DNA from 3 places in the Pseudomonas onubensis genome. Region 1 is predicted to be linked to each of the others. Evidence: predicted binding sites of a transcription regulator. Region 1 holds the regulator's gene; each other region holds the start of a gene.

Region 1 (7,144 bases):
GTAAGGGTTGGGCAGGCAGCGCACGTCGAACACCAGGTCGGCATCCACCGGCATCCCACGCTTGAACCCAAACGACTCAACCAGAAAGGCCGTGCCGGGTTCCGGCTGGTTCAGCAGGCGCAGCTTGATAGCATCGCGTAACTGATACAGGTTCAAGCCGGTGGTGTTGATCTTGAGGTCAGCGAGGTCAATGATCGGCCCCAGCAGCGTGGTCTCGTCCTCGATGGCTTCGGCCAGAGAGCGATGGGGGCTACTGAGGGGGTGACGTCGACGGGTTTCGGAGAAGCGCTTGAGCAGCGTCTCCTCGTCGGCATCCAGGTACAGCACATCGCAATGAATATGCTTGGCGCGCACTTCCTCAAGCAGCTGTGGGAAGCGCTCAAGATGGCTGGGCAGGTTGCGGGCGTCAATCGAGACGGCCACCAGTGGCTGCGCCAGTTCAGTGTGGATCAGGGCGCGTTCGGCCAATTCCGGCAGCAGGCCCGCCGGCAGGTTGTCGATGCAGTAGAAACCGTTGTCCTCAAGGACGTTGAGGGCGGTGCTTTTACCCGAGCCGGAGCGGCCGCTGACGATGATCAAACGCATGATTACTGCCCGCTTTGCTCATCGAGTACAACCTGATAAAGCGCCTCGTTGCTGCTGGCGCTGCGCAGTTTGTCGCGTACTTCCTTGCGGTCGAGCATGCTGGCTATCTGCCGAAGCAGTTCCAGGTGCGCATCGGTGGCGGCTTGCGGGACCAGCAGAACGAACAGCAGGTCAACCGGGGCGCCGTCGATGGCGTCGAAATCGATTTTCTCCTGCAGGTGCAATAGCGCACTGACGGGAGACGTGCAGCCTTCAAGGCGGCAGTGAGGAATGGCGATGCCGTTGCCAAAACCGGTGGAGCCCAGTTTTTCACGGTCAATCAGGGCCTTGAACACGACTTGCTCATCCAGCTCAGGCACTTCACGGCTGATCAGGTTGGCGATGTGTTCGAGGGCTTTTTTCTTACTGCCGCCCGGCGCGTTCACGAGGGAACGGCCGGGGGTCAGGATGGTTTCAAGTTGGATCATGGGGGAGAGTTAACGACCTGTACCTTGCATCAGGTGCAGATTCTTTTCCTTATGCTTTATGAGTTGGCGGTCCAGCTTGTCGTAGAGCGAGTCAATCGCCGCATACATGTCTTCATGCTCGGCATTGGCGACGAGCTTCGCATTCGGTACATGCAGGGTGGCCTCGATTTTCTGCTTGAGCTTATCGACCTCCATGATGACCTGCACGTTGGTGATCTTGTCAAAATGCCCCGCAAGCTTGTTCAGCTTACTCTCGGTGTACTCACGCAGGGGCTTGGTGACTTCCAGCTGGTGTCCACTGATGTTGACTTGCATACAGCTTCTCCTTCGTTGCCAGTGCATAAAGCGACAGGCAAAAGCGCCTGCCACTGGAACGCTATGGCCCGCCCGTCACATCAAACGCTTACGCTCGCTGGAAGGCGCGATCCCGAGGGACTCGCGGTACTTGGCGACGGTTCGACGGGCGACCTGAATGCCTTGTGCCTCCAGTAAACCAGCGATCTTACTGTCACTCAATGGCTTTTTCTGATTTTCCGCCGCAACCAGTTTTTTGATGATCGCGCGGATCGCCGTGGACGAGCATTCGCCGCCTTCGGAGGTGCTGACGTGGCTGGAGAAAAAGTATTTCAGTTCATAAATACCCCGTGGGGTATGCATGAATTTCTGTGTGGTCACGCGGGAAATCGTCGATTCATGCATGCCCACAGCCTCGGCAATGTCATGCAGAACCAGTGGTTTCATCGCCTCATCGCCATATTCCAGGAAGCCGCGCTGGTGCTCGACGATCTGGGTGGCCACTTTCATCAGGGTTTCGTTGCGGCTTTGCAGGCTCTTGATGAACCAGCGCGCTTCCTGCAATTGGTTACGCATGAAGGTGTTGTCGGCGCTGGTGTCGGCGCGGCGCACAAAGCCTGCGTATTGCGGGTTGACCCGCAGGCGTGGCACCGACTCCTGGTTCAACTCCACCAGCCAGCGCTCGTTATCTTTGCGCACGATCACGTCCGGAACGACATATTCGGCTTCGCTGGACTCGATCTGCGAGCCCGGACGCGGGTTGAGGCTCTGCACCAGCTCGATGACCTGGCGCAGGTCGTCTTCCTTGAGCTTCATGCGGCGCATCAACTGGCTGTAGTCGCGGCTGCCCAGCAGGTCGATGTAGTCGGTGACCAGGCGCTGGGCCTCGGCGAGCCAAGGGGTCTTGGCCGGCAGCTGGCGCAGTTGCAGCAACAGGCATTCGCTCAAGGTACGAGCGCCAATGCCGGCAGGCTCGAACTGTTGGATGCGATGCAGGACGGCTTCGATTTCGTCCAGCTCGATGTCCAGTTCCGGGTCGAAGGCTTCCAGAATTTCGTCGAGCGTCTCGTCCAGGTAGCCCTGATTGTTGATGCAGTCGATCAGGGTCACGGCGATCAGGCGATCGGTGTCGGACATCGGCGCCAGGTTCAGTTGCCACAGCAAATGGCTCTGCAGGCTCTCACCGGCGGACGTGCGGGTGGTGAAGTCCCACTCGTCATCGTCATTGCTGGGCAGGCTGCTGGCGCTGGTCTGGTAGACGTCTTCCCAGGCGGTGTCGACAGGAAGCTCGTTGGGGATGCGTTCGTTCCATTCGCCTTCCTCAAGGTTATCCACCGTAGGGGCGGTTTCCTGATAGGAGGGTTCCTGCACGTCGGCGTTGGGTTTTTGCTCGATGTTATCGGCCAGCGGGTCTGCATTATCGAAGTCGTCGCCTTCTTCCTGGCGTTCGAGCATCGGATTGGACTCCAGGGCCTCCTGGATTTCCTGTTGCAGGTCCAGGGTCGACAATTGGAGCAGGCGGATGGCCTGTTGCAGCTGCGGTGTCATCGTCAGCTGCTGGCCCATTCTCAGGACTAGCGATGGTTTCATGGCAGGGGCTTAACACCTTATTCGCCGGCGCAATGCGCCATCCACGACAGGGCGCGTGAGCGCCAAACATAAGCAAATTATATGCCTGATATCAGGGGCTTTGCCTAGAGCGCGGTAACAATAAAAAAACTGAGGTTTTTATTGACTTGCGCGCGCCCCGGGCAATGGCCTGATACCACCGTGTTTACAGGCGGAACTCGTGACCCAGGTACACTTCCTTCACCAGTTCATTGGCCAGGATAGTTGCGGAGTCACCTTCTGCAATCAGTTGTCCATCATTGACGATATAGGCGGTCTCGCAGATATCGAGGGTCTCACGCACGTTGTGGTCGGTGATCAGTACACCGATACCCTTGGCCTTGAGGTGATGGATGATCTGCTTGATATCGCCGACCGAGATCGGGTCGACACCGGCAAAAGGTTCGTCCAGCAGGATGAACTTCGGCGCGGTGGCCAGGGCGCGGGCGATTTCCACACGGCGACGCTCACCACCGGACAAGCTCATGCCGAGGTTGTCGCGAATGTGGTTGATATGGAACTCCTGCAGCAGGCTTTCCAGCTCTTTGCGACGGCCGTCACGGTCGAGTTCCTTGCGGGTCTCGAGGATCGCCATGATGTTGTCCGACACCGACAGTTTGCGGAAGATCGACGCTTCCTGGGGAAGATAGCCGATACCTGCGCGTGCACGACCGTGCATCGGCTGGTGGCTTACGTCCAGGTCGTCAATCAATACACGGCCCTGATCCGCCTGGACCAGGCCAACAATCATATAGAAGCAGGTGGTCTTGCCGGCGCCGTTGGGGCCGAGCAAGCCGACGATCTGGCCGCTGTCGATCGACAGGCTGACGTCGCGTACGACCTGACGGCTTTTATAAGCTTTGGCCAGATGCTGGGCTTTCAGGGTTGCCATTAGTTCGTCTTCTTCGCAGCGGGTTTCGGCGCAGGGGCGGCAGCGTCTTTCTGCTTCGGCTGGATAACCATGTCGATGCGCGGCTTCGGCGTGCCGATTTTTGTACCATTGGCGCGACCGGCGGTAGCGATCTGCTTGACGGTGTCGTAGGTGATTTTTTCACCTTCGGTGGTGTTGCCGTCGGTGCTGACAACCCGTGCCTGGTCAATCAGGATAATGCGGTTCTGCTGGGCGTGATACTGGATGGTCCTGCCGTAGCCTTTCATCGGTGCTGGGTCAGCAGCCGCCTGCTTCTGTTCGAAGTAAGCCAGGTTGCCCACCGAAGTCACCACGTCGATGTCGCCAGCCGCGGTGCGAGTCAGGGTTACCGTGTTGCCGGTAATCTTCATCGAGCCCTGGGTGATGATCACGCCGCCGGTGTAGGTCGCGACGCCTTGTTTGTCATCCAGCTGCGCATCGTCAGCCGAAATATGGATCGGTTGCTGGCTATCGTTCGGCAGAGCCCAGGCGCTCACGCTTCCCAGTGCTGCGCCCAGACCGAGCAAAATAGGGAGGGTTTTAACGAGCCTCATACTGTCCTCTTACGTTCGATAGCAGGTGTATCCTGCTTTCTTTCAAATACGCTTTCATTCCCTTGCCAGTCGATACACCGCCAGCGCCGTCAATTCTAACGTCTTGCTCGGTCTGCGCATATTGCTGTTGTGGGAAAACGGTCATGCGACTGCTGGTGATGATGGTGTCACGCTTCTGTTCATCGGTGCGCGCGACGCGTACCGAGTCGATCAATTCAACCTGGGTGCCGTCTGCGTTGACCTCGCCACGTTTGCTGGTGACGTGCCACGGAAAGTCGGTGCCACGGAACAGGTTCAGGTCCGGGTTGGTCAGCAGGCTGACGTCGGAGGCTTTGACGTGTTCCACCTTGTCGGAGGTCATCTCGTATTGGACCTTGCCGTCAGGCATGAACTGCACCGTATAGGCATTGGTGGCGAAATTGTCGATCAGGCCCTCGTCAACCTGTGCTACAGGCTTGTCGAGAAAGCGCTCCGGGCTGATATTCCAGTAGCCCACCGCCAGGAACAGCGCGGCGATGACCCCGAATAACAGGAAGTTGCGAATCTTTTTGCTCAGCATAAAACGCTCTATAAGTAGGCGGCGTGGGCCGCTTCAAGACTGCCCTGGGCACGCAGGATCAATTCGCAGAACTCGCGGGCGGCACCTTCGCCGCCACGTGCGGCAGTGATGCCATGGGCGTGTTCACGAACAAATGCCGCCGCATTGGCGACGGCCATGCCCAGGCCGACTCGGCGAATGACCGGCAGGTCAGGCAGATCATCACCCAGGTACGCAACTTGCTCATAGCTTAGGTTGAGTTGGCCAAGAAGCTCGTCCAGAACCACCAGTTTATCCTCACGGCCTTGATACAGGTAAGGAATCCCCAGGTTTTGTGCGCGGCGTTCCACAACCGGTGTCTTTCGACCACTGATAATCGCCGTTTGCACACCAGCGGCCATCAACATTTTGATGCCCTGGCCGTCGAGGGTGTTGAAAGTCTTGAATTCGCTGCCATCTTCGAGGAAGTACAGACGGCCATCGGTCAGCACGCCGTCGACGTCAAAAATCGCCAGTTTGATGTTTTTACCGCGTTGCAGCAGGTCGCCGGTCATTTACATCACTCCCGCACGCAGCAAGTCGTGCATGTTCAGGGCGCCGATCGGGCGGTCGTCATTATTGACCACCACCAGCGCGCCAATCTTATGGTCTTCCATGATCTTCAGCGCTTCGGCTGCAAGCATCTCGGGGCGGGCGGTCTTGCCGTGGGGCGTCATCACCGCATCGATAGTCGCAGTGTGGATATCGATGGTGCGGTCCAGGGTGCGGCGCAGGTCGCCGTCGGTGAAGACTCCGGCCAGACGCCCGTCGGCTTCCAGGATCACGGTCATGCCCAGGCCCTTGCGGGTCATTTCCATCAGTGCGTCTTTGAGCAAGGTGCCGCGTTGCACGTGGGGCAGTTCATCGCCCGAGTGCATGACGTTTTCCACTTTGAGCAGCAGGCGACGACCCAGCGCACCGCCCGGGTGCGAAAACGCGAAATCTTCAGCGGTAAAACCACGGGCTTCCAGCAACGCCACGGCCAGGGCGTCGCCCATGACCAGGGCGGCGGTGGTGGAGGAGGTCGGTGCCAGGTTCAGCGGGCAGGCTTCGTGGGCCACATGCACGTTCAAATTGACTTCGGCAGCCTTGGCCAGCGTGGATTCGGGGTTGCCGGTAAGGCTGATCATCTTGATGCCCAGGCGCTTGATCAAGGGCAGCAAGGTCACGATTTCGTTGGTGGTGCCGGAGTTCGACAGTGCCAGGATAATGTCATCCTTGGTGATCATGCCCATGTCGCCGTGGCTGGCTTCGGCCGGGTGCACGAAAAACGCCGTGGTCCCGGTGCTGGCCAGGGTGGCGGCGATCTTGTTGCCAACGTGGCCGGATTTGCCCATGCCGACCACCACAACGCGGCCCGTGCTGGCCAGAATCATCTCGCAGGCGCGCACGAAATCTGCGTCGATATGGGCCAGTAAACCTTCTACGGCTTCAAGCTCGAGGCGGATGGTGCGTTGTGCGGATTGAATAAGGTCGCTGGATTGGCTCATGTCTGAAATCGTATAGCCTGACGAAAAGTCGGCGATTATAGCGGTAATGATCAAAACCCTCACGCTAGTTATTCAGCAGGTGCCTGGGATTGATGCTCAGTCAGGTGTTTTCCCTGTCCCGAATCTGAACAAGGGCTGTTCCGGCCTTGGGGGCTCTGTACCAGCAGTGATATAGTTCGCCGCCAGTTCGGTCGGCCCAACCCATGCCGCTAACTTTTGTGCATCTGTTGCAAACGAAAGTCGCAAGCATGGTGTCTGAGTGAAAGGCTGCATCCCAAGGAGATTAGATGAGTGCCGATAACGCCTACGCGGTCGAGCTGAAGGGTCTTACCTTCAAGCGCGGTTCGCGCAGCATCTTCAATAACGTCGATATTCGCATTCCCCGCGGCAAAGTCACGGGCATCATGGGGCCTTCCGGTTGCGGCAAGACCACTCTGTTGCGCCTGATGGGCATGCAATTGCGGCCCAGCGCCGGTGAAGTGTGGGTCAACGGCCAGAACCTGCCGACGCTGTCGCGCAGCGATCTGTTCGATGCGCGCAAGCATATGGGCGTGTTGTTCCAGAGCGGTGCCCTGTTCACCGACCTCGACGTTTTCGAAAACGTAGCGTTTCCGCTGCGGGTGCATACCCAGCTGTCCGATGAAATGATTCGTGACATT
Region 2 (7,144 bases), on a different contig from region 1:
CACGCAGATCTATACCCACCTCGACTTCCAGCACCTGGCGACGGTATACGACAGCGCCCATCCACGGGCCAAACGCATCAAGGGCGGCGACTCATGAGTATCAAGCTGATCACCTTCGACCTGGACGACACGCTCTGGGACAACGTACCCGTCATCATCAACGCCGAGGCGTCGATGCGCGAATGGCTGGCGGTTAACGCCTCCAAGGTGGGCGACTTGCCTCTGGAGCATTTCGCCAGCCTTCGCCAACAGGTGTTGGAGCACCATCCCGAGCTTAAATATCGCATCAGCATCCTGCGCCATAAGGTCCTGATGCACGCGTTTGAAGAGGCCGGTTACCCACAGCCTGAGGCCACGCAGATGGCAGACGTGTGCTACGAGGCGTTTATTCTCGCCCGTCACCAGCTCACCCCGTTCCCGGAAGCGGAGCCCATGCTACAGGCGCTGCGCCAGCACTTCCTGCTGGGCGTGATCACCAACGGCAATGCCGATGTGCAACGCGTAGGGCTGGCGGATTACTTCCACTTTGCCCTGCGCGCCGAGGATATCGGCATCGCCAAACCGGATGCGCGGCTGTTTCAGGAAGCCTTGCAACGCGGTGGCGTGGATGCAAGTCAGGCCGTGCATGTTGGCGATCATCCTGGCGATGACATCGCCGGGGCGCAGCAGGCCGGGCTTCGCGCAGTGTGGTTCAACCCGACGGGCAAGGCGTGGGAAGCGGATAAGCAGCCGGATGCCGAGATTCGCAACCTGACGGAATTGCCGGAGCTGCTGCGTAGCTGGCAGTCACGCTGAGGAATCAATGTAGGAGCTGGCTTGCCTGCTCCCACAGGGCTATGTAGTGAATTTTAGGAATTTGTTTCAGGCATGAAAAAGCCCGCAGCGACGGCGGGCTTTTTCTTACAAGCGGGCTGCTGACCTCAGATAGGTCGGCTGCCGTACTTGTTATCCGGCTTCTTCGGTGGGTCTGCCACCACGTTGGCCTCGACTTCCTGCACTTTGCCGCCTTTAGCTAGGAATTCTTCCATCGCACGGGCCAGCGCATCGCGCTCTTTGTTCTTGGCTTCAACGCTCGGCAGTTCGTCAACCGACACCGCAGCCTTGGCCTTGCCCTTGGCTGCCGGGACCGGTGCATCGTCGCCACCGTCGTCGTCAGCCACGTCTTCGGCAGCCGCCTCAAGACCTTCTTCGGTTTCGTCGTCGTCGCCTACTTCAAGGTCGTCGTTTTCCAGATCATCGTCGCTCATGTTCTACCTCATGACTTGCGAAAAGCAGATTAGTTATAGCCCAGCTTCATCCTCTGTCGAGGCCGCCGGAAAAAAATCACATCCACTGGGTTTCCAGTGGCTTATGCCCCGTCACCGTGCAACGTGGCGAGGACTTTACGAGCACCGCCGAGATCTCGGTGCTCGCCCAGATAAACACCTTGCCAGGTCCCTATCGCCAAGCGGCCGGCCTTGACCGGCAAACTCAGCTGGCACCCCAGCAGACTGGCCTTGAAGTGCGCCGGCAGATCATCCGGACCTTCGTCGTTGTGTTCGAACCCTGCACGCCCTTGCGGCACCAGCGAGTTGAAAAAACGCTCGAAGTCACGGCGAACCGCCGGGTCGGCATTCTCGTTGATGGTCAACGAGGCCGAGGTGTGCTGCAGCCACAAATGCAACAGGCCTACGCGACACGCCTTCAATTCAGGCAGGCCGGCAAGCAACTCATCCGTTACCAGGTGAAAGCCCCGGGGCTTGGCCCGCAGGGTAATCAGGGTCTGTTGCCACATACAGTTCTCCGCCCATCGGCGCGCATTCTAGCGCGGTCTGGGAAAAAACAAAGTGTCGAATACGCCTACATGCATGTAAGACTTTCGCACCCTCAAAAGTGCCGTGTGGATCCCATCACAAACTCGGCAAAAAACCCATCCGCCTTTAGCCACAGACAAACCTCAGACAAAAAAATGCCCGGCAAGCCGGGCATCTTTTTTTCGCGTACTTACAAGTTGTAGCCGCGTTCGTTGTGTTGCGCCAGGTCGAGGCCCACAGCCTCTTCTTCTTCGGTTACCCGCAGGCCCATCACCATGTCCAGCACCTTGAGGATGATGAAGGTCACGATGGCCGTGTAGATCACGGTAAAGCCCACGCCTTTGCACTGGATCCAGACTTGCGCCGCGATGTCAGTGGTGGCCGCGTTGAAGCCGCCCAGCGAAGGCGCAGCGAACACGCCGGTGAGGATCGCGCCGAGGATACCGCCGATACCGTGCACGCCGAAGGCGTCCAGGGAGTCGTCGTAGCCCAGTTTGCGTTTCAGGGTAGTGGCGCAGAAGAAGCACACCACGCCCGCCGCCAGGCCGATGATCAGCGCGCCCATCGGGCCCACGGTGCCGGCAGCCGGAGTAATTGCAACCAGGCCGGCGACTACGCCTGAGGCAATGCCCAGTGCGCTTGGCTTGCCGTGGGTGACCCACTCGGCGAACATCCAGCCCAGTGCGGCAGCAGCGGTAGCAATTTGAGTCACCAGCATCGCCATGCCGGCAGTGCCGTTGGCCGCCGCAGCGGAGCCGGCGTTGAAGCCGAACCAGCCCACCCACAGCATGGCTGCACCGACCAGGGTGTAACCCAGGTTGTGCGGCGCCATTGGCGTGGTCGGGAAGCCTTTGCGCTTGCCAAGTACCAGGCACGCCACCAGGCCAGCCACACCGGCGTTGATGTGCACCACGGTGCCGCCGGCGAAGTCCAGCACGCCCCAGTCGCCCAGCAACGAGCCCGGACCGCCCCACACCATGTGGGCAATCGGCGCGTAGACCAGGGTGAACCAGACGCCCATGAAGATCAGCATCGCGGAGAACTTCATACGCTCGGCGAACGCACCGACGATCAGCGCAGGGGTAATGATCGCGAAGGTCATCTGGAAGGTGACGAACACCGCCTCAGGGAACAGCGCCGCAGGGCCGGTGATGCTCGCCGGGGTTACGCCCGACAGGAACAGTTTGGACAGGCCGCCCACGAACGAGTTGAGGTTGACGACGCCTGCTTCCATACCGGTGGTGTCGAACGCCATGCTGTAGCCGTAAACGAACCACAGGATGGTGATCAAACCGGTGATGGCGAAGCACTGCATCATCACGGAAAGAATGTTTTTGGAGCGAACCATGCCGCCGTAGAACAGCGCCAGGCCCGGAATGGTCATGAACAGTACCAGCGCGGTGGATGTGAGCATCCACGCCGTGTCGCCGGAATTGAGGACTGGAGCGGGGGCTGGGTCCGCCGCCAATGCCAGGGCCGGCATTACGAGGGACAACAGGGCTCCTAGCCCTGCGAACTTACGCAGAGTCATATTGTTTTCTCCTGGGGCGTTGGGGGTTTGGCGGCTTAGATTGCGTCGGTATCGGTTTCGCCGGTACGGATGCGAATAGCCTGTTCCAGATTGACCACGAAGATCTTGCCGTCACCGATCTTGCCGGTGTTGGCCGCCTTGGTTATCGCCTCGATAACCCGGTCAAGATCCTTGTCGTCAATGGCGACATCAATCTTCACCTTTGGCAGGAAATCGACCACGTATTCCGCGCCGCGATACAGCTCGGTGTGACCCTTCTGCCGACCGAAGCCTTTGACCTCAGTAACGGTAATGCCCTGCACGCCGATCTCGGACAGTGACTCGCGTACATCGTCCAACTTGAACGGCTTGATGATGGCAGTGACTAGCTTCATGAAAACTCTCTCCCGAATTGGTGGACTTGCCCCAGGAAAACAAACCCGTCTCAAGTCTAAGCGCAGTGCCTGGCTTTGTAACGCGTCGTCGCCTCGGCATTTGCCGTTGCGACGCCAGCGAACCACTGGTGACGAAACCTGTACCCCTGATCCGTCGGCGCACTGCATTCGTCACAGCGACTGCATCAGTGCATGGGTCATGATCGTCTAAGCAGAAACCTTGCCAGCTCCGTAAAAATCACTGAAATCAGGCCTTTGCCCACTTATGCCCACCTGCGGGGCGTTTTGGCGGCGCCAATGCGCACAAAAACAGTGCGTAGCCGCCCGACCCCCTGCGCGAAAAGCGTGCGCTCGCGGCCGTGAAAAAGACTATAGACGCTGCGTGATACACTGCCGGCCAACAGTTTTCCGGAATATTTCCCATGCTCGCGCCCAAAGACCTCCTCGACGCCCTGAGCGGCCACGCCTCTCGCCTGTTCAGCGGCGAAACCCCGCTGCCCCGCAACGAAATCGAAAGCCAGTTCAAGGCCTTGCTGCAAAGCGGCTTCAGCAAACTCGACCTGGTGAGCCGGGAAGAGTTTGACAGCCAAATGGTCGTACTGGCCCGCACCCGTGCGCGGCTGGAGAGCCTGGAAGCGAAGGTGGCAGAGCTGGAAGCGCGGTTGGCGCCACCTGCTGCTGAATAAACAGATTTTTTGAAACTGATGGGAAGGCTGCAATGGCCTTCCTGCTATCGTCTTCCAGCGAATATCTTCAGGAATCTTCCTACGACATGCGCTGACGCTTTCCGATAGCATCGCCACGCCCCATCTCTTTAGGCTGCTCGCTGCTGAACATTCAGCGCTGGGTTTGGCGACCCGGAAAGCTTGCGACGCACAGCGTCCACCATCCGATACCGGGCATTAGCCCCGGCTCGTTTTATGGCGGCTGCGTGTGGGAGACCTCAGGGTCTGCCGGTATTCGCTTGCACCGGCTCGCCAACCCGCACGCAGCTGCCACCCTTATCGTTTGGCGACGGTAAACGGCAGTCCTCTCAAGCGAATATGGGTACTGCACCATGGAAGACGATCACCTCATTCCTCATGTGTTTACGCGGCACAATCTGCACCTTCATGCGCTTTTGTTGGAGAACCAAGCTTGGTTCAGCGCACGTGATTTGGGTCGGTTGCTGAGGCTTTATTTGGATGAGCGAGCGTTGCGTAAGCTTGATCCGGATCAACGTCAGTACCGCAAGGTGCTCCATCATGGTGCCGTTGAACGGACGCTACTGATCAGCGAATCCGGCATCTATGCGCTGCTGGTTTACCACTACTGTCCTGAATATCGAAGCCTTCGTGAATGGTTGACCCATGATGTGATCCCTGCCCTAAGGGACGCAAAAACAACTGCCTGCTATGAGCGTCCAGCACTCAGCCTAATAAAATGGCCTCAAATGTCCCTCAGTCTTCTGCACTGGAATAATCAAGCATGGATCAAGTTGCAAGATGTGCCGCACATGCTTCCTTCGCCAGAAAGCCCCGGGAAGCCCCAAGCGCCTACCTGGTGGAAATGGATCTGGCGGCGGCGGCGGCGGCCATACCAGCTAGAATAATTGTTTACAGGTATCTGATCGGGTCCTAGGGACAATGGCTGCGATCCTGTGTCAGACTCATCACTATTAGAAATATTCAATAGACGAGTCTTGCGACTCGTCTAGATTGGTTGAAGAAAACATAACCGTCCATTCCAGACGGCTCAACCAATTCGACAATTGGGTGAAAACATGGCAAGCGGGAAAATACTCAGACAGCTCATAAAAGCTGGAACTGCAGGAAACAAGGATGACTTCCACCGTGCTTCTGAAGCCATTATTGAAGAAGAAAGGCAGAAACAACATCATTTATTAGCCAATGATCTGGAAAAAATACTGTATTCCAGCTCATCACCGATGGTGCTCCCGTCGAGTTCACGACTTATCGGGCCTGTTCCGGTAGACAAAGAGCGCGGCCTACCGTTACTTGATATCAGCACGCCTAAACGATCGCTGGATGAGCTTGTTTTACCAAAAAACAAGATCGGCATGATCGAAGAATTTTTAGAAGAACATCGCCGTAGTGATGTACTTAGATCATACGGAATGCAGCCTTCTAACAAAGTGATATTTTTTGGCCCTCCGGGATGCGGAAAAACTCTAACAGCGGAAATCATCGCATTCGAATTAGACATGCCGCTTGCAGTAGTTCGTCTAGACACACTAGTCTCATCGTATCTTGGCGAAACCGCTACAAACTTGCGCAAGATATTCGACTATATTAGCTCGACGCCACTGATAGTACTTTTTGATGAGTTTGATGCTTTAGGCAAAGAGCGCAGTGACAACTCCGATCACGGGGAGCTACGCAGAGTAGTAAATGCAGTGCTACAAATGATCGATTCCTATGACGGAAAAAGCATAATCGTAGCAGCTACCAACCATGAGCACATACTTGACTCTGCTATATGGCGCAGATTTGATGATTCGATAGAGTTTGGACTACCCAACAAAGAAACAATAACAAAAATTCTTAAGCTTAAGCTACGCGGAGTCCGTAGGCAATTTGAAGTCGACATACCCGAAATTATAGAATTATTCGAAAACCTAAGTGGTGCGGACATAGAAAGAATTTGCAGGCGAGCAATAAAACGAATGATCTTGCGCAACAATGAATTTCTATCGATCAATGATATTGAGCATGCAAAAGATCGAGAGTCTCGACAATAATTAAAACCAGGATGCGCAAGGATGCCTCAAGACTATAAACATCTGCCTATCTCTAAAGAAAATCTAACTAATGATAGGCGAACACGGCAATTTAACCCCCCGAAACCCGAGCGCGGGGATATACGGATTCACGGGCAAAAACTGGGGGTAGGATTAAGAAATGCCATCGCCAGCTCGCGTTTACAACCAAGGTCAGATGACAGCCGCTTAGTATTGAAAATACGATATTCCGGCATGTTTGACTTTACAAAAATGAAAAAGCACGGAGTCGAATTTGTAAGTCAAGAAGACAATAACATCTGTATCGTATTTGCCTCAGAAAAAGGGTTAGCAGAATTTGCTGACCACCTAGCTCGGCTTGGCATAAATGATGACAATATGTCTTATAGGTCGATATTAGAAGCATTAGACGGGATCGACAATTGGACGTCCGAAGACCGTAAGAGCTGGGCAATTAATTCGTTTGGACTTCCCACCTCAGAACGCTTCAAGCTAGATATTGAGCTATGGCCAATTCAATACCCCCAACATCCTGAGCGAACTCGCCTTATCGACTTATTTGATAAATGGCTAGCTAAAAATAGCATTGGCATATCAGATAAGGTGAATTTGGATAGCCTCCTGATGTACAGGGTAGATGTCAACTTGACTCAAGCAAACCTTCTTCTATCTCATCAAGATGTTAGGCTAGTTGACCTCCCACCAA
Region 3 (7,144 bases), on a different contig from region 1:
AGCTGACCATATTGCCCAAATCCAGCCCGGTGGTCTGCGGCGTGGCGAATATCCGAGGCGCGACCATCCCGATTCTTGACCTGGCCATGGCCACCGGTTCAGCAGGTTTGCAGGACCGCGAAAACCCTTTTGTGATCATCACCGAATACAACACCAAGACCCAGGGTTTCCTGGTGCGCTCGGTGGAGCGCATCGTCAATATGAACTGGGAAGAGATCCATCCACCGCCCAAGGGCACCGGACGCGATCATTACCTCACGGCGGTGACGCGGGTGGATAACCAGCTGGTCGAAATCATCGACGTGGAGAAAATCCTAGCCGAAGTTGCACCCACCTCGGAAACCATCTCGGTTGGCGTGGTAGACGCCGAAACCGCGCACAAAGCGGTGTCGCTGCGCGTGCTGACGGTGGACGACTCTTCGGTGGCGCGCAAGCAAGTCAGCCGCTGCCTGCAAACGGTCGGCGTGGAAGTGGTGGCCCTGAACGATGGTCGCCAGGCTTTGGATTACCTGCGCAAGCTGGTGGACGAAGGCAAGAAGCCGGAAGAAGAGTTCCTGATGATGATCTCCGACATTGAAATGCCGGAAATGGATGGCTACACCCTCACGGCCGAGATACGTAACGACCCACGCATGCAAAAATTGCATATCATCCTGCATACTTCATTGTCGGGTGTTTTCAATCAGGCGATGGTCAAGAAAGTCGGTGCCGATGACTTCCTGGCCAAATTCCGCCCTGATGACCTGGCATCCCGGGTAGTTGACCGGATCAAGGCAGCAGATCACGGCTAGGGGGCATTCCCCTGGCGGTCACACGATTTAAGAGGCGGTATCATTGTCTACGGGTAATTTGGATTTCGAACAGTTCCGGGTCTTCCTGGAAAAAGCCTGTGGCATATTGCTCGGTGAAAACAAGCAGTACCTGGTATCCAGCCGTCTCAACAAACTGATGGAACAACAGGGCATCAAGTCCCTGGGTGAGTTGGTCCAGCGCATCCAGGGCCAGCCACGCAGCGGGCTCAAGGAAATGGTGGTGGATGCCATGACCACCAACGAAACCCTGTGGTTTCGTGATACCTACCCGTTTGAGGTGCTCAAGAACAAGGTGCTGCCGGAGGCCATCAAGGCCAGCCCCGGTCAGCGTTTGCGCATCTGGTCGGCCGCCTGTTCGTCGGGGCAGGAACCGTACTCGATCTCGATGTCCATCGATGAGTTCGAGCGCACGAACATGGGCCAATTGAAGGCCGGCGCACAAATTGTCGCCACCGACTTGTCCGGCACCATGCTCACCAACTGCAAGACCGGCGAGTACGACAGCCTGGCCCTGGGCCGTGGTTTGTCCCAGGAACGCCTGCAACGTTTTTTCGACCCCAAAGGGGCAGGGCGCTGGGCAGTCAAGGCGCCGATCAAGAGCCGGGTGGAATTTCGCTCGTTCAACCTGCTCGACAGCTATGCCAGCCTTGGCAAGTTCGACATGGTGTTCTGCCGCAATGTGTTGATCTACTTCTCGGCAGAGGTGAAGAAAGACATCCTGTTGCGCATTCACGGCACGCTCAAGCGTGGTGGCTACCTGTTTCTTGGGGCGTCCGAAGCGCTCAACGGGCTACCGGATCATTACCAGATGGTGCAGTGCAGTCCTGGCATCATTTATCAGGCCAAGTGATGGTGGTTTGAGCATGAAAAACGGGAAGCCCCGTAAAGGCTTCCCGTTTTTTTTTGCGCGCCGTGCGCCAGTTTTTTGCGGGCGGTGGTCAGGGCCTGGGTTTCATGCGGATAATGCCCAGGAATAGAAGATTGTTACTGCTGGGGATATTCTCATTGAAAATACCCAAACTCATATGGCCGGTACTATCTGCGGTAAATGTCCCGGTTCCGGTCTGTGTTGATGCGTTGGTTATGTTTTGTACGTTGTTGCCGATTTGTCTGCCGTTAACCCTCAGGTGCAGCGTCGAGCCATCTCCAGCGGCTGTACCACCCCGGACCTCAAAGCTGACATCGTAGATGCGCCCTGGGGTGACCGATACGGTGTTGGTGATGATGTGAGCCTCGCTTACGTTGCTGCTGGGCAGGTCAACGACCACGCTGCCGTTGACGACGTGCAGCTTCCCGCCTGCATAAACTGTTGGAGGTACCCAGCCTTGGAGCGTGCCATCGGCGAAATCCCACACTGTGACAGTAGGCACCACGATGCCGCCTGCGTCGATGGACACGGTTGCGTCCGGTGCGGGGTAGGACATGCCACGCTGGAAGCGCGTCAGTAACTGAACATTTTTGCCTGAGTTGGGAACAACAACGTTTTTTGGAAAGTAAATCTTGAGTGATGGGGCGTCAGTACCCACTTCGAAGCTTAGATTGTATGAGCCGCCGACGACACTGCTGATCATGTTCACATTTACAAAGTCCCGGCGCTGGACTGCGAAATCACAGATCAATTCAACGACGTCACCCACGATCTGGCTGGTATCGAGGTTTGGAATGGGTTGTGTTCTGTCTTGCAGGACGAATCTGAGGGGGGGAATAGTCAGCATGGTGCGCCTCTGCTTTATGCATGTAGGGGGTCACCCGATGAGGCACGCAAAGACGTAGGCGCAACAACTGTCAGAAATGACAGTGCAGACGAACGGTCGAAGTATCCGCAGCGCTGGGGTAGCCAGTTGAATGATTGCCTCCGGGCGAGAAAGCGGCAATCGCCGTTGCCGCTTTACTGGCGCCACGCGGAAGGCCATTGCCGCTTTTCTGGCATTGCCGCCGGCAAACCTTGCGCAACCCCTTGAATTACGGGGCTTGAGAGAATTGGCATGCGCCTTGCTATAACCCAGTTACGAATAGCAGGTCAGCCTAAAGGTTTCCACCATGAGCATCAGCTTCGATAAAGCGCTCGGTATCCACGAACAAGCCTTGGGCTTCCGCGCCCAGCGTGCCGAAGTTCTGGCCAACAACATTGCCAACGCCGACACCCCGAACTACAAGGCTCGGGACCTGGACTTCTCCGCCGTGCTCGCCGCGCAGCAGGACAAGACCAAAAACGGCACCTTCGCCTTGAACATGACCAATAGCCGTCATATCGAAGCGCAAGGCCTGGGCAATGGTGACGAGTCGCTGCTGTATCGCACGCCGATGCAGCCGTCGATCGACCAGAACACCGTCGACGCCCAGCTGGAGCAATCGGCCTATGCCGAGAACTCGGTGAACTTTCAGGCCAGCTTCACCCTGCTAAACAGCAAATTCAAAGGGCTGATGTCAGCCCTGCGTGGAGAGTAAGCCATGTCCCTCGCCAGTGTTTTTAATATTGCCGGCAGTGGCATGAGCGCGCAGACCACGCGCTTGAACACCGTCGCCAGTAACATCGCCAACGCCGAGACCGTGTCCTCGAGCATTGACCAGACTTACCGTGCCCGTCACCCAGTGTTCGCCACCATGTTTCAGGGCGGCCAGGCCGGCCAGAGCGGCAGTGGCGACTCGCTGTTCCAGAACCAGGACGCCGCAGGCCAGGGTGTGCAGGTGCTCGGCGTGGTCGAAGACCAGAGCAACCTCGAAGCCCGCTACGAGCCCAACCACCCCGCCGCGAACGAAAAGGGTTACGTGTACTACCCCAACGTCAACGTGGTCGAGGAAATGGCCGACATGATTTCCGCCAGCCGCTCGTTCCAGACCAACGCGGAAATGATGAACACCGCCAAAACCATGATGCAGAAGGTCCTGACCCTGGGTCAGTGATAAGGGGCGCCAAATAATGGCCATTGTTGATACCACTTCTACAACTAACACGGCGGTTCAGGACCTGTTCAACTCCAAGGTCAAGACCGCCACAGACAACAGCGGCCTTGATGGTGCTGCCAAGGCGGCCACGGGCAACCAGGCGTTGGGCAAGGATGCGTTCCTGCAACTGCTGGTGACCCAGCTGAAAAACCAGAACCCGCTGTCGCCTCAGGACAACGGCGCGTTCGTGGCCCAGTTGGCACAGTTCAGCAGCCTGGAAGGCATCAACACCCTGAATGACTCGGTGAATGCGATCTCCAGCAACTTCAGCTCCTCGCAGGCGCTGCAGGCGTCTTCGCTGGTCGGGCGTTCGATCATCACCCAGACCGACAAGGCCATGGTTGATACCAGCAAGAGCATGACTGGCTCGGTGGCAGTGACGGCAGCGACGGGCAACGTCTCGGTGAAAATCACCGACAAAGACGGCAACGTGGTACGCACCATTGACATGGGTGCCCAAAGCGCCGGTGATTCCAGCTTTATCTGGGATGGCAAGAACGACAAAGGTGAAGTCGCCCCCGCCGGCACTTATACCTTCGCAGCCAGCACCAAGAATGACAAAGGCGACTCGGTTGCCTTGTTGACGTCGCTGCCGGCAACGGTCACCAGCGTGACGCTGAGCAAGACCGGCGGCGAAATGCTGCTCAACCTTGCTGGCGGCATGGGCAGCGTCAAGCTGTCGCAAATCCAGACTATCGGTACATAGAGCCGGCTAAATACGGCAGAAGGAGAGAAACATGTCTTTTAACATCGGCCTTAGCGGCCTCTATGCGGCCAACAAACAACTGGACGTAACCGGCAACAACATTGCCAACGTTGCGACCACGGGTTTCAAATCGTCCCGCGCGGAGTTTTCCGACATCTACGCGGCGTCCAAACTGGGCACTGGCCAGAACAGTGTCGGCAGTGGCGTGAACCTGGCGGCGGTGTCCCAGCAGTTCACCCAGGGTGACGTCAACAACACCGGCGGCCTGCTGGACATGGCGATCCAGGGCGGCGGCTTCTTCGTGCAGAAGGGCAGCGACGGTTCGCTGGAATATACCCGCAGCGGCACCTTCCGTTCGGACAAAGACGGTTACATCACCAACAACACCGGCACCTCGCGTCTGCAAGGCTACGCAGCGGACGCTGACGGCAACATCATCAAAGGCGCGCTGACCGACCTGCAATTGAACCTGTCGAACCTGCCGCCCAAGGCCTCCACCAAAGTGGATTCCACCAGTAACCTGAACTCGTCGTCGCCGGTAATCGACCAGGCGGCCCACCCGTTCGATCCAACCGAATCCAGCTCGTTCAGCACCCAGTACAACACCACGCTGTACGACACCCAGGGCAACGCGCACCCGATGGTGCAGTACCTGGTCAAAACCGACTCCAACACCTGGAAGTCCTACACCCTGATCGACGGCCGCAACCCTGACGGCTCGGCACCGACCGGCACCGGCTCGACGCCACCAGTGGCATCGACGTTGAGCTTTGACGGCTCGGGCAAACTTACCGGGATTGTTACCGGCACCACTTCCAGCACCACCTTGCAGCTTAGCGGCTGGGTGCCGGGCACAGTGACCAATGGTGTGTGGACCAAAAACGGCGCGAATGCCAACCCTGGTGGCATCGCCATCAACATGGGCAACATCACCCAGTACAACTCGGCCACTTACCGTAACCCGCCGGTCACCGATGGCTACGCCACCGGCCAGATCACCGGCCTGAACATCGACGGTAACGGCGTGCTGTTCGCCACTTTCAGCAACCAGCAGAGCAAGGCCATTGGTCAGCTCTCCCTGGCCAGCTTCAACAACGAACAAGGCCTGCAACCGGCGGGTGGCACCACCTGGAAAGAGACCTTCGCCTCAGGCCAGCCGGGTTACGACGCACCGCAATCCGGTACCTTGGGTTCTATCGTGTCCAAGTCCCTGGAAAACTCCAACGTTAACCTGACCAACGAGCTGGTGGACCTGATCAAGGCCCAGAGTAACTACCAGGCGAACGCCAAGACCATCTCTACCCAGAGCACCATCATGCAGACCATCATTCAGATGACCTGATGCAGTTGGCCTGACACTGCTGCGAACAAAAGCCCCTCACGCGAGGGGCTTTTTTTGCGTGTTATTTGGCCGGAAACAATTCCGACTTTGCGCGCGATTGCCAGCCGACAGGCTTTTGTTGGAACCGACCACGCCGTTCTCTCCACTTATCGGGCTTAAAGGTATTGGATATTACAGGGGCTGGGTATGTGGAGTTCGTCGGTGTCTGGCCATGGGGCTGGAGGTGTGCGTTATGACGTGGGTGGTGGGGGGCAGAACCTGTGGGGCGTAAGCCTTTCAGAGCAAAAAAAAGATGACGTAGAAGCCGATAAAACAACCGTCGCCCAGATGCTCAAAGAGCTGGATGAGGCCGAAAAGGGCCACAAAAACCAAACTGCCCAGGACTTGCGGGACAAACTCAACGAAAAGCGCAAAGCGCTGGGGGACGAGAAGTTCAAGGAGATCCTTGAGCAACTGAAGAAGGACGCGTCTACCGATTTGCTCGCATTGTTGAAGAGGCTGTTTCCGGATTTATTTGCGGATGAGCCGTCTCCAGCGCCTGCTCCAGCTCCTCGACCGTCACCAGGTGGTGGTGGTGGTGGTGGTGGTGGTGGTGGTGGTGGTGGTGCCAGGGTAAATCCGAAGGATTTCGGCGGTAGCGAACCCATGAGTAATCTGCCGATTACCGAGGGCTCCAGGCATTTTAACTACCAGCCGGATGCAAGCAACCCAGGTAAAAAGCCGGACAATATCTGGAGTGGCTTCAGCCAGGGCCCTGACGGCAATTGTGTCACCGTGTCGGCGATAAAGGGTGCAATGATGAAGTTTGGTCAAAAACCTACCGACGTCTTCAAGGAGGTGAGTGAGACGCCAGAGGGTTACCACGTGAAAATGCGAGACGGTTTCGAGCTTGATTTAACCAAGGGCGAGTTAAGGCATGCAGCCGCTTACGCGCAGTTCAAGGGCGATAATCCGGGCATGCTTACCGACGCAAATTTCATGTATGCCGCGAGCGCCAAGCGGGCTCAAATAGAAGGCAATGGCCATGATGACAACCCCAATACTGCAAAACAGAGTTTCGCTCATGCGATGCAAAGTTTGAACAATGGCGAAATGGGCTGGGAAGCGCTGGACCGGCTTGGGCTGAAAGGTCTCTACAGGCAGTCTTCGAGTTCCGAGCTGGCAAGCGGCAGGCTGGGTGTTGTGGATTATGGCGGCCATTCAATGGCGGTGATTGGCGGGCGCATAGAATTGTGGGGTGGGCGCGGTGGCAGGCCCCAGGACGGTAACGCCTACGCATTCACGTAGCAAAAAAAACCGATAAACCCAAATGCATCCAGGTTTATCGGTTTTTTACAT

Evidence for each region. The regulator sigma-54, encoded in region 1, starts transcription at its own class of promoters, with help from an activator protein. The targets are predictions, from matches to a motif close to ANTGGCATNNANNTTGCTNT.
Region 2: glnK (P-II family nitrogen regulator) is a predicted target of sigma-54. The motif match lies at 3,907-3,926, and genes of this name have one in related genera.
Region 3: flgB (flagellar basal body rod protein FlgB) is a predicted target of sigma-54. The motif match lies at 2,792-2,811, and genes of this name have one in related genera.

The regions. Positions count from the first base shown of each region.
Region 1 is NZ_CBFHAZ010000034.1:7,762-14,905, reverse strand. Features, by position in the region: gene rapZ (RNase adapter RapZ) at 1-585, opposite strand, end outside; gene ptsN (PTS IIA-like nitrogen regulatory protein PtsN) at 588-1,052, opposite strand; gene hpf (ribosome hibernation-promoting factor, HPF/YfiA family) at 1,062-1,367, opposite strand; gene ACTD9P_RS13735 (RNA polymerase factor sigma-54) at 1,443-2,936, opposite strand; gene lptB (LPS export ABC transporter ATP-binding protein) at 3,121-3,846, opposite strand; gene lptA (lipopolysaccharide transport periplasmic protein LptA) at 3,846-4,418, opposite strand; gene lptC (LPS export ABC transporter periplasmic protein LptC) at 4,405-4,977, opposite strand; gene ACTD9P_RS13715 (KdsC family phosphatase) at 4,986-5,510, opposite strand; gene ACTD9P_RS13710 (KpsF/GutQ family sugar-phosphate isomerase) at 5,511-6,485, opposite strand; gene ACTD9P_RS13705 (ATP-binding cassette domain-containing protein) at 6,773-7,144, shown strand, end outside.
Region 2 is NZ_CBFHAZ010000003.1:119,615-126,758, forward strand. Features, by position in the region: gene xerC (tyrosine recombinase XerC) at 1-97, shown strand, start outside; gene ACTD9P_RS02310 (HAD family hydrolase) at 94-795, shown strand; gene sutA (dormancy-specific transcriptional regulator SutA) at 921-1,247, opposite strand; gene ACTD9P_RS02320 (secondary thiamine-phosphate synthase enzyme YjbQ) at 1,349-1,774, opposite strand; gene ACTD9P_RS02325 (ammonium transporter) at 1,984-3,324, opposite strand; gene glnK (P-II family nitrogen regulator) at 3,360-3,698, opposite strand; gene ACTD9P_RS02335 (accessory factor UbiK family protein) at 4,121-4,384, shown strand; gene ACTD9P_RS02340 (BRO-N domain-containing protein) at 4,756-5,289, shown strand; gene ACTD9P_RS02345 (AAA family ATPase) at 5,461-6,438, shown strand; gene ACTD9P_RS02350 (S8 family peptidase) at 6,460-7,144, shown strand, end outside.
Region 3 is NZ_CBFHAZ010000013.1:34,522-41,665, forward strand. Features, by position in the region: gene ACTD9P_RS07125 (chemotaxis protein CheV) at 1-791, shown strand, start outside; gene cheR (protein-glutamate O-methyltransferase CheR) at 835-1,662, shown strand; gene ACTD9P_RS07135 (hypothetical protein) at 1,751-2,527, opposite strand; gene flgB (flagellar basal body rod protein FlgB) at 2,853-3,260, shown strand; gene flgC (flagellar basal body rod protein FlgC) at 3,264-3,716, shown strand; gene flgD (flagellar hook assembly protein FlgD) at 3,733-4,464, shown strand; gene flgE (flagellar hook protein FlgE) at 4,496-5,806, shown strand; gene ACTD9P_RS07160 (hypothetical protein) at 5,993-7,093, shown strand.